One region of the Afifella sp. YEN Y35 genome, then DNA from elsewhere that is predicted to be linked to it. Evidence: predicted binding sites of a transcription regulator. Region 1 holds the regulator's gene; each other region holds the start of a gene.
What was found. Region 1 encodes LexA, which represses DNA repair genes until DNA is damaged. Its sites were predicted from a motif close to TGTTCNNNNTGTGTTCNG; they were not measured.
Positions count from the first base shown of each region.

Region 1 (3,274 bases):
GCCTTCTATTTGTCGATCTCCGGCGGCAACGTGGCGACGATCCGCGCCTTCGTGATGCTTGCGGTCATGCTGACGGCCGTCTTTCTGGATCGTCCTGCTCTCTCGCTGCGCAACCTCGCGATTGCAGCTTTCGTGGTCGTCGCGCTCCAGCCTGAGAGTGTGCTCGAACCGGGCTTCCAGATGTCCTTTCTGGCCGTCGCCGCCTTGGTGGCGGCCTGGGAAGCCTGGCGCGACCGTCCGCGCCAGGATCTTGCTGAACCCGCCCGCGGGCTCATGCGACTTCTCCGCAGGCCTGTCGTGGCGATCGGTGCCGTCGGCTTGACCACGCTCGTCGCCGGTCTGGCCACATCGCCGTTCGCGGCTTTCCATTTCGGACGGCTCGCGTCCTACTCGCTCCTCGGCAATCTCATTGCGATGCCGCTCGTCTCGCTCATCGTGATGCCGGCGGGGCTCATCAGCCTGATTGCGATGCCGTTCGGTCTGGAAACCGTGCCGTTGACCGTCATGGCCTGGGGCATCGATCTCGTCCTCGCTTCGGCGCATTTCGTAGCGTCATTGTCGGGCGCCACCGTTATCGTCCCGCCGTTTCCCGCGATCGCGCTCATTCTGATGTGCGGCGGGCTTCTGTGGCTCAGCCTCTGGCGATCGCAGCTGCGCCTCTACGGCGTCGCGCCACTCTTGCTGGGGGCGCTGCTTGCGTGGCTTCTCGGCGCCAGGCCCGACCTTCTGGTGGATGAGGCGGGGAGGGCGGTTGCTGCCCGTGACGTCGCCGGACACCTCCAAATCGTTGGCGCGCGGCAAGGCTCTTTCCTTGACGATGTCTGGCGCGAGGGCGAGCCGGAGGCGGAAGCCGCGGGAACGTCAGGCTTTCGTTGCGACGCCGAAGCCTGCGTTCTGGAGATGCCCGAAGGACTGACCCTCTCGCGCGTCACCGATCCGGTGGCCTTTTCGGAAGATTGCCGCCGCGCCGAGATTATCGTCACGCAACTGCGCGCGCCGAGAGATTGCGCGGCGCGCATCGTCATCGACCGCTCCGCGCTCGCCACCCATGGAGCGCACGCGCTTTTTATGGAGAGCAAACACCCGGACGGTGTAGCTCCGCACCTTGAACTTCGCACATCACGCCCATCCATCCGGCGACCGTGGCAGGGGTCGCCGGCACTCAGATGACGTCGAGGCCAGAAAGGCTGAGAAGCGCTCAGTAGCGGCGCAAAAGCCCCACGAGGCGACCCTGGATGCGGACCCTGTCCGGACCGAAGATGCGGGTCTCGTAGGCGGGATTGGCAGCCTCGAGCGCAATCGATGCACCTTTGCGGCGCAGACGCTTCAAGGTCGCCTCTTCGTCGTCGATCAGCGCCACCACCACATCTCCGCTGTCGGCACTGTCCTGACGACGGATGACCACGGTGTCCCCGTCGAGAATGCCGGCCTCGATCATGGAATCGCCGCGCACCTCGAGCGCGAAATGCTCGCCCTTCGAAAGGAGGTCCGGCGGCACGACGATGGAATGGCTCTGGTTCTGAATGGCGGAGATCGGAACGCCGGCTGCAATCCGCCCCATGACCGGGACGCTCGCGCCTCGCTCACTCTCTTCGAACGCTTCTTCCTCAACGGGTTGTGGCGCCTTGCCGAGCCGGCCTTCGATCACGCTCGGCGTGAAGCCACGCTGCTGCGGTCGCCCGAAACTCGGATTGACCGCGTCGGGAAGGCGCAGAACTTCCAGCGCGCGTGCCCGATTCGGCAGCCGCTTGATGAAGCCACGCTCCTCCAGGGCGGTGATGAGGCGATGAATTCCGGATTTCGACTTCAGATCGAGCGCGTCCTTCATCTCGTCGAACGAGGGCGGCACGCCCGATTCCTTCAGTCTTTCATTGATGAAGAGCAGAAGCTCGAGCTGCTTCTTTGTCAGCATTGCCGTCCCCTCGCGATGCGAGTCGCGTCTCGTGTACAAATCACGAACGCACACTACCTGTTCATGGCGTGTTCCACAAGCCTTGGGGGCCGCGCGCGGGTTTACGAGAGGGCTTGCGCGAGATCGATGACGGCAACCACATCGCCCGTCCGGGCCGCCGGAGCAAAGGGAGGGCGAATGATGAGGGCGTCCGAACGGGCAAGCGTCGCAAGAAGAGACGAATCCTGCTCGTCAGCGACCGTGACGGCTGTCCGTCCCTGCCATTCGACGAAGCGCGCCCGCAGATATTGCTGGCGGTTGCCGACCTCGGGCAACGCTGCTGCAAGCGGCAACAGGCGCGTTGGCTCGCTGCCTTCGGCGCCCTGCATCGCCCCGATAAGAGGCTTCAGAAAGACGAGTGCGCAAATGAGGGCGGAGACGGGGTTTCCGGGCAGGCCGAGCACCCGGGTGCGCCCGAGCGTACCGAACATGACCGGTTTGCCCGGCCGCATGGCGACCCGCCAGAAATCGACCTTGAGACCTTGTTCGGCGAGCGCCGGCTGGACGAGATCGTGGTCGCCGACCGAGGCGCCGCCGATCACCACCAGGATATCGGCATCCGCCGCGCCTGCTGCAGCATTGGCAATCGCCTGTTTGTCGTCGACGGCGACGCCGAGATCCCGTGCGAGACCGCCACAGGCCGCAACCATCGAGGCAATCGCCGCGCCGTTCGAAGAGACGATCTGATCTGGGCCTGGCTCTTCTCCGGGCTCGACGAGTTCGTCGCCGGTCGAAAGGATGGCCACGATTGGCCTCTGGCGTACCGGAACGATTGCATGGTTCATCGCTGCGGCAAGCGCAGTTTCGCGCGTTCCGATCCGGCGTCCGGCATGAAGAAGCGTCTCGCCCTCCCGGAAGTCGAAGGCCGCGGCGCGTATGTGTCGGCCTGACGCCACAGGCTCCAGAACCTCGATGCGGTCGCCGTCGGCGCGGGCGTTTTCCTGAATGAGGATGGCATCGGCCCCGTCGGGGACAGGCGCTCCCGTGAAGATGCGAACCGTCTCGCCCGTCCCGAGCATCCCGGCAAAATGGTAGCCCGCGCGTGCTTCGCCGATCTGGCGCAGCCATGCGCCTGAGGGCGTATCCTCAGCGCGTACGGCATAGCCATCCATCGCAGACGCACGGAACGGCGGTTGGTTACGTCTCGCTGCAAGATCGCGCGCAAGCACCCGGCCGCGTGCTTCCGTCAGGGGGACACTCTCTTCCCCGAGGCGCGTGACGCCTTTGAGCATACGGGCAACGGCATCCTCGACGGAAATCAGGCTCATGGGTCGGAACGCCAATCGCCGGAAACGCCGCCGCTCTTCTCCTCCAGGCGAATAT
Region 1 is NZ_CP180203.1:1,293,859-1,297,132, reverse strand. It holds gene ACK8CP_RS06275 (ComEC/Rec2 family competence protein) at 1-1,170, shown strand, start outside; gene lexA (transcriptional repressor LexA) at 1,199-1,912, opposite strand; gene glp (gephyrin-like molybdotransferase Glp) at 2,014-3,219, opposite strand; gene moaC (cyclic pyranopterin monophosphate synthase MoaC) at 3,216-3,274, opposite strand, start outside.

Region 2 (3,274 bases), 690 kb from region 1:
ATGGCGACCTGCACCTCGTGATCGACGGCTCGAAGGAGGCGCTTGAAGCCGCTCCGGACTTCGTCGACCTCGACGACCAGAAGGCGCAGGCTGATGCCGCGGCCCAGCAGTCGCAGACTGAGAGCGGCGGCATGGGTACCAGCACCGGCGGTGCCCCGGCGACCGGCGAGCCGGCTCAGTCGAACTAAACCAAAACCCTCTTCGGGTTCGAAAGATGCCGTCCGCACTCTGCGGGCGGCATTTTTTTGGGAGCGCGGTGTTTTTGCGGAGCGTTGCGGCTGACGCTCAAGCTTCGTTCTATTTCTCGCCGGTCGCCTCGGACTTGTCGGTGGCCCTCGTCTCCTCATGCATTTCAGAGGGCTCACTCACCTCTTCGCCTTCAGCAGACTCTTCGTGCTCCGCAGGGGCGTCTTTGCCCATCTCCGCTGCACCGGCTTTCCAATACTGAAAGAGCGGACCTTCCCGCCCATAGATCGGATCGGTGTCGGGAAGCGGCACGCTTGCGGCCTTCTTCCTGGCGTCCTCAAAATCGATCTCTTCGGGCTTGCTGATGTCGCCCTCCTGACCCGGCGGATAAGCGCCGACGACCGAAAAATCCTCCGTTGCCGACAGTCTTTTGTGGCCGACGCCAGCGGGAATGACGACCACGTCGCCCGCATTGAGATCGGTTTCGATACCGTCATCGCCGCCAAGCCCGACGCGTGCCGAGCCGCACACGCACGCCAGCACTTCATGGCCCTTGGTGTGGAAATGCCAGAACGGATAGATCGACCAGACCCAAACGCCCTGCCACATATTCCGCTTCAGGATCGTGTCGGCCGCCCCGGCCATACGGACCGGCTCGTCGAGACCGCCACGATAGACGAGCGTCGGCAGCTTGCTGTTGGGAATGCCGCTCGAAGGTTCAAAATCATAGGATTCGACTGCGACGCTGAGATCGAGATCGTGCGTTGCCATGCGATGTCTCCGCTCTTGGGTTTCTCAACCCCAATGCAGAGGAAGGCAGATCAGTTCGCTAGGCTGTCTTGAGAAGCGCATCTCGGCGCGCCAGGCTGGCGGTCGGCCACACCTCCTCGAGATCGTAATATTCCTCAAACGCCGGGACATCCGCCGGCAATTCGAGCCACGGGACCTTCGAGCGCGTGTAGATGTGAACGTCCGGCACGAGCACATGCGGATTATCGAGCGTTCCGACCCGCAGGAAGCTCAAGATTCCGCGGCGTCCGTAATCGCTCCAGAGCGCAATCTGGCAGTTCGGGCAGCGATAGACGTCATGAGGAAGCCCGCTCGCCGTCGGCAGCGTCACGACGACCGGCTCTGCCTTGAAAAGCTCGATCCGATCGCGCTCGATGAGCGCGTTGAGGACGAAAGCGCTGCCCGTCTCCCGCTGGCAGTCCCGGCAATGACAGCAATGCACGAACATCGGCCGCGATGTCAGCCGGTAACGCACCTCCTTGCAGGAGCATCCCCCTTCAAGTTCCACAGGCATGTCTTTCCCCCCAAGCCCTCAACCTCGCAGGAGGTGGGCCGACGAAGAAGCCCGGAAGTTTCGTCGGCCCCATCCTCACGGTTCGATCATGAGCAAGAGTTGAGGCAAGCAACACGCATTTTTTTGCACAGCCCCCTTGCGACTTGGTCGGCAGACGCAGAGAACGAGACAAGAACAACAGTACAATCCCGCAGCCAGGCCATCGCCTCGCAAGACAGGGATCGTTGCCCTATCTTGGGCTTAAGCGAATCGAAACCTGATGACCCATTCAAACACCGACCGACACGACGATCCCTTGTTCGACCCGCAGACGCCCGCGCCGCGGCCGGGCGGAATCGCGGCCCGCGCCCAGGCGGCGCAGGTCTCCGCTCCGGCGCGCTACCTGCAAGGCCTCAATCCCGAGCAACGCGATGCGGTGGAGACGACGGAAGGCGCGCTTCTCGTGCTCGCCGGCGCCGGCACAGGCAAGACCCGGGTTCTGACGACGCGCATCGCGCACATCCTCGCCTCACGCCGCGCCTTTCCCTCGCAGATCCTCGCGGTCACCTTCACCAACAAGGCCGCGCGCGAGATGAAGGTGCGGATCGGCGCCTTGATCGGCGGCGAACAGACGGAAGGCATGCCGTGGCTCGGCACCTTTCACTCGATCGGCGTCAAGATCCTGCGCCGCCACGGCGAACTCGTCGGCCTGCGCTCCGATTTCACCATCCTCGATACCGACGATCAGATCCGGCTGATGAAGCAGGTGATCCAGGCCGCGGGTCTCGACGACAAGCGCTGGCCCGCGCGCCAGCTCGCCAACCTCATCGATGGCTGGAAGAACCGCGGCTTGTCGCCTGACAAGATTCCGGATTCCGACGCTTACGCTTTTGGCAACGGACGCGGGCGCGAACTCTACACCGCCTATCAGGAGCGTCTGAAGACGCTGAATGCAGTCGATTTCGGCGATCTTCTGACGGAGTGCGTGCGGCTCTTCCGCGAACATCCCGATGTGCTCGAAAGCTTCCAGCAGCGCTTTCGCTACATTCTCGTCGACGAGTATCAGGATACCAACGTCGCACAATATCTCTGGCTGCGCCTCCTCGCCCAGCGTCCGGAAGGCGAGCGCGCCAATATCTGCTGCGTGGGTGACGACGATCAGTCGATTTATGGCTGGCGCGGCGCCGAAGTCGCCAACATCCTGCGCTTCGATCACGATTTCCCCGGCGCCAAGGTGATCCGCCTGGAGCGCAATTACCGTTCGACGGGCCATATCCTCGCCGCCGCGTCATGCCTCATCGCCCAGAACGAGAGCCGTCTCGGCAAGACGCTGTTTCCAGCAACCGACGAGATGGGCGCGCCGGTCATGGTCGCCTCCGGCTGGGATTCCTCAGAAGAGGCCCGCTCGATCGGCGAAGACATCGAAAGGAAACAACGCCAGGGCATCTCTCTCAATGAGATCGCGATCCTGGTGCGGGCATCCTTCCAGATGCGCGAATTCGAAGACCGCTTCGTCACGCTCGGCCTGCCCTATCGTGTCATAGGCGGCCCGCGCTTCTTCGAGCGCATGGAGATCCGCGATGCGCTCGCCTATCTGCGCGTCACGCAAAATCCGGCCGACGGGCTCGCCTTCGAGCGCATCGTCAACACGCCGAAGCGCGGCCTGGGTGCGGCCACCATCCAGCTCATCCACTCTCATGCACGCAGCCGCGACATCCCTCTTCTCGCGGCGGCCGGAGAGCTCGCGGCGACCGAGGAGATCAAGCCGCGCCAGCGCCAGGCTCTCGGCGATCTCGTTCGAAATTT
Region 2 is NZ_CP180203.1:603,930-607,203, reverse strand. It holds gene ACK8CP_RS02890 (PRC-barrel domain-containing protein) at 1-188, shown strand, start outside; gene ACK8CP_RS02885 (cupin domain-containing protein) at 298-957, opposite strand; gene ACK8CP_RS02880 (GFA family protein) at 1,016-1,489, opposite strand; gene ACK8CP_RS02875 (ATP-dependent helicase) at 1,749-3,274, shown strand, end outside.
Region 2: a site for LexA is predicted at 1,649-1,666, ahead of ACK8CP_RS02875 (ATP-dependent helicase). Genes of this name have one in related genera too.

Region 3 (3,274 bases), 1.4 Mb from region 1:
CGTGCGGTAGATGCGGCCCGCGCCGAGCCGGTTGGCGAGCCGGTCGACGAGGGTGGAGAGATCGGGCTCCTGCGGCCGGCCGTAAAACTCCGAGGCGATCTGCTCGGGCAGGAGCGGGCGCGTGAGGGGGGCGGCGAGAAGGACTTTCTCCACGCCGAGCCCGCAATCGAGGCCGGCAAGCTTTTCGCAGACGAGGCGCGCCATATGCTCTGGCGCGCGGCTGGGCTTTGCCATGCGCACCGAGACGATGCCGGTGCTGCGATCGAGCCGGGTGACGTGAAGGTCGAGCCGCCTTGCTCCGTGCTGGCGTGCCTCCAGGACGGCGGTGAGATCCACGCAGAGACGCTCCACCGCCTGGGCGAGCCCCTCCGCCGTGATGACCGGCTCCACGAAGGAGAGTTTTGCCGAGACGAGCTCGGGCGGGATGAGGGGAACGAGCGGCTCGCGCGACAGGCCGAGCGCCTGATCGAGGCGCAGGAACACGTCATGGCCGAAGCGGCGGGTGATCGGCGCGCGTTTGACGCCGATGAGGTCGCCGATGCGCTCGAAGCCGAGCCGGCGCAAAGCCTGCGTCGTCTCCGGCGAAAGGCGCAGGGCCTCCACCGGCAAGGGAGCGAGCGCGCCTTTGAGGCTCTGCGTTTCGGCGATGCGGGTGCAGTCGGGCGCGGCAAAGCGGGCGAGCGCATGTGCGGCGCCGACGCTTCCGGCAAGCGCCAGCCTTGCCGTCAGACCGCGGCGGGCGAGACGGGCGGCGAGATCGGCGAGGAGATTGTCCTCGCCTTCGTCCGGATTGCGGCTCTGCCCTCCTGTCCTGGCCGCAAAAAGATGCGTGCAGCCGGTGACATCGAGAAGGAGCCCGTCCGGCGGGGACGGCATCACCACCGGGCTGTAGCGGGCAAGACACCAGGCGGCGAGTTTCGCAAGGCCGTGGGCGTCCGCCTTCGGTGCATAGTCGCGCAAGGTGAGGCCCGGCAGGAGGAGCTGCGCCTGCGTCGCCGCCATGCCGGGCTTCAGCCCATGCGCCAGGGCGGTCGCATCGACGGCGGCGACGAGGCGCTGGGCGCCGATGCGCGTCGTCAAGGCGAGCGGCGCCTCAGGCGGCAGATCGGTCGAGGTGAGGCGCATCCGCTCCGTCGCGAAGAAGGGCAGATACACCGAGACGACCCGTGCCATCGCAGGCCTCCGTAATGAAGCTCGCCGGATCGGCGCCCCGGCAGCGCATGAGATCGACACGCCAGCGCCCGCGCCCGATGCCGGCGACAGGATGGGCGGCAGAAGACGACGACATCAGCGGCAGCGAGGGGGCGGAGCGGATCCGCCAGCGCGTCGCGGCGGCCGTCGGCTCCGCCCCCGTCTGGCGATGCGGCCGGAGAAGCGTGAAGGCCGTCACGCCCTCGCTTTCGGCGGCAAGCTGCAGGCGCCTGGACGCGGTGAGGCCGAGCCGCGCCACCTCGCCGACGACGGCGGCAAGCCCCGCATGGTGCAGCCCCTCTTCCATGGCGGCGAGCACGTCGCGCTCGTGCCAGGTTTCGGCATAGATCACCCGGTCCGGATCGAGACCGGCGGCCGCAAGGCTCGGGGTGAAAAGATCGCGGGCCTTGAGGCACCACAGAACGGGGCCGGAGAGGCGGGCGAGGAGGCCGGCGAGAAACAAGGTGGCGGCGGCGATGTCTTCTGCGCCGCCGTTCCCGCCGATCTTTTCGATCCCGCCTGCTCCGGTTTTGTTCGTTTCTTCAAGGGCCTGGCGGTCGATCGGGAGGGCGGATCCGCCCCAGATCTCGTGCAGGGCGCCAAGCCGCAATCCCCCCTCCGGCAGATGCGCATCAATCGCCTCCGCCTCGAAGGCGAGCGCCGGCGCATCCGGGCGGGCCCCGGTCTCCAGGGCGCCCACTTCGCGGCGCAGCTCTTTGAGAACGGCCGCGCGCCAGCCCGCGCCGGACTCCTTGTCGTGTTGTGCTCCGACCATTGTGATGGGATCATGTTCCTATTTTGTTCTTATGGATTCCCGAGATGGCGAAGAGAGTCAAGACGCGTCTGTGGCGAGGCGCTGTGAAGAGGGGGAGATGAGGCGAGGCGGGAAAATCTTTCGTCGCGCCAGACCTGCGGGAAAGCTTCGCAAAAGCTCAGATGACGAGAATGTGAAGCTGGCTATGAACTATTCCATTCGCCAGACGTTCCCGGAGATGAAGATGCAGACAAGCGCTGACGATTTGACATAACGCTTCTGCAGCATGTGGTCCATTAAACCGCGATTGGTCAGAGGGTAGAAGAAAATATCATTATGGCTGCCGATGAAAAAGAAGAGGAGCGTCTGCGAGCGCTTCGTGAACTCAATATTCTGGACACGGCGCCGAGCGAAAACTTCGACCGCATCACCCGACTTGCGGCGCAATTTTTCGAGACCCCGATTTCGGCAGTTTCTCTTACCGATGTCGATCGGCAATGGTTCAAGTCGCGGGTCGGCTGTGGCCCCCAGATTCCGCGCGAGCATGCCCCTTGTGCCGAGGTGACGCGCTCGGGCGACGTGCTCGTCGTCCCCGATCTCGCCGAGGATCCGCGCTTCAACAAGAGCGTGCTCGTCGAAAACGGCGTGCGCTTTTATGCCGGCGCGCCGCTCGTCACCGAAGAGGGATTGACGCTCGGCTCCATGTGCGTCCTCGACACGGTTCCCCGTGAGATCGCTGAGGACGACGAAAAGGCGCTGCGCGACCTCGCCGCCATGGTCATGACCCAGATCGAGCTGCAGCATGCCTTCGGCCGCATCGACCCGGTGAGCGGCCTGCCCAACCGCCAGCAATTCACCGAGAATCTCGAGGACATGGCGCGCGATTTTGCCGGCGAGCGGCGGCTGGCGATCCTGCTCGATCTCGCGCCGCCGAACCAGATCGTCCAGGCGCTGCGGGTTCTGGGGCCGACCTATCTCGACGATCTGATGCGCCTGTCCGTCGATGCCGTGCGCAATCTGAAGGTCGAGGGCCATACGGTCTATCATGTGGGCGGAGCCCAGCTTCTCGCCGTGATCGGCGATGCGGACGAAGAAAGGGTCGAGGGCGAACTCGTCAAGCGGCTCAACATGCTCGTCGATTTCAGCCGCGGCAGGGGGGCTGCGAGCCTGAGCCACATGGCCTGCGGCATCGCCCCTTTCCTCCTCGGCGAGGTCAAGGCCGGCGACGTTCTGCGCGCCGCCCATCACGCCGCGCAGGATGCCCGCGAAACCGACCGCATCGTCGGCATCTATTCAGCCGCGACCGACGAAGAGCACAAACGCCGCTAT
Region 3 is NZ_CP180203.1:2,727,124-2,730,397, reverse strand. It holds gene ACK8CP_RS12960 (DUF6504 family protein) at 1-1,173, opposite strand, end outside; gene ACK8CP_RS12955 (ImuA family protein) at 1,094-1,966, opposite strand; gene ACK8CP_RS12950 (putative bifunctional diguanylate cyclase/phosphodiesterase) at 2,282-3,274, shown strand, end outside.
Region 3: a site for LexA is predicted at 1,980-1,997, ahead of ACK8CP_RS12955 (ImuA family protein). Genes of this name have one in related genera too.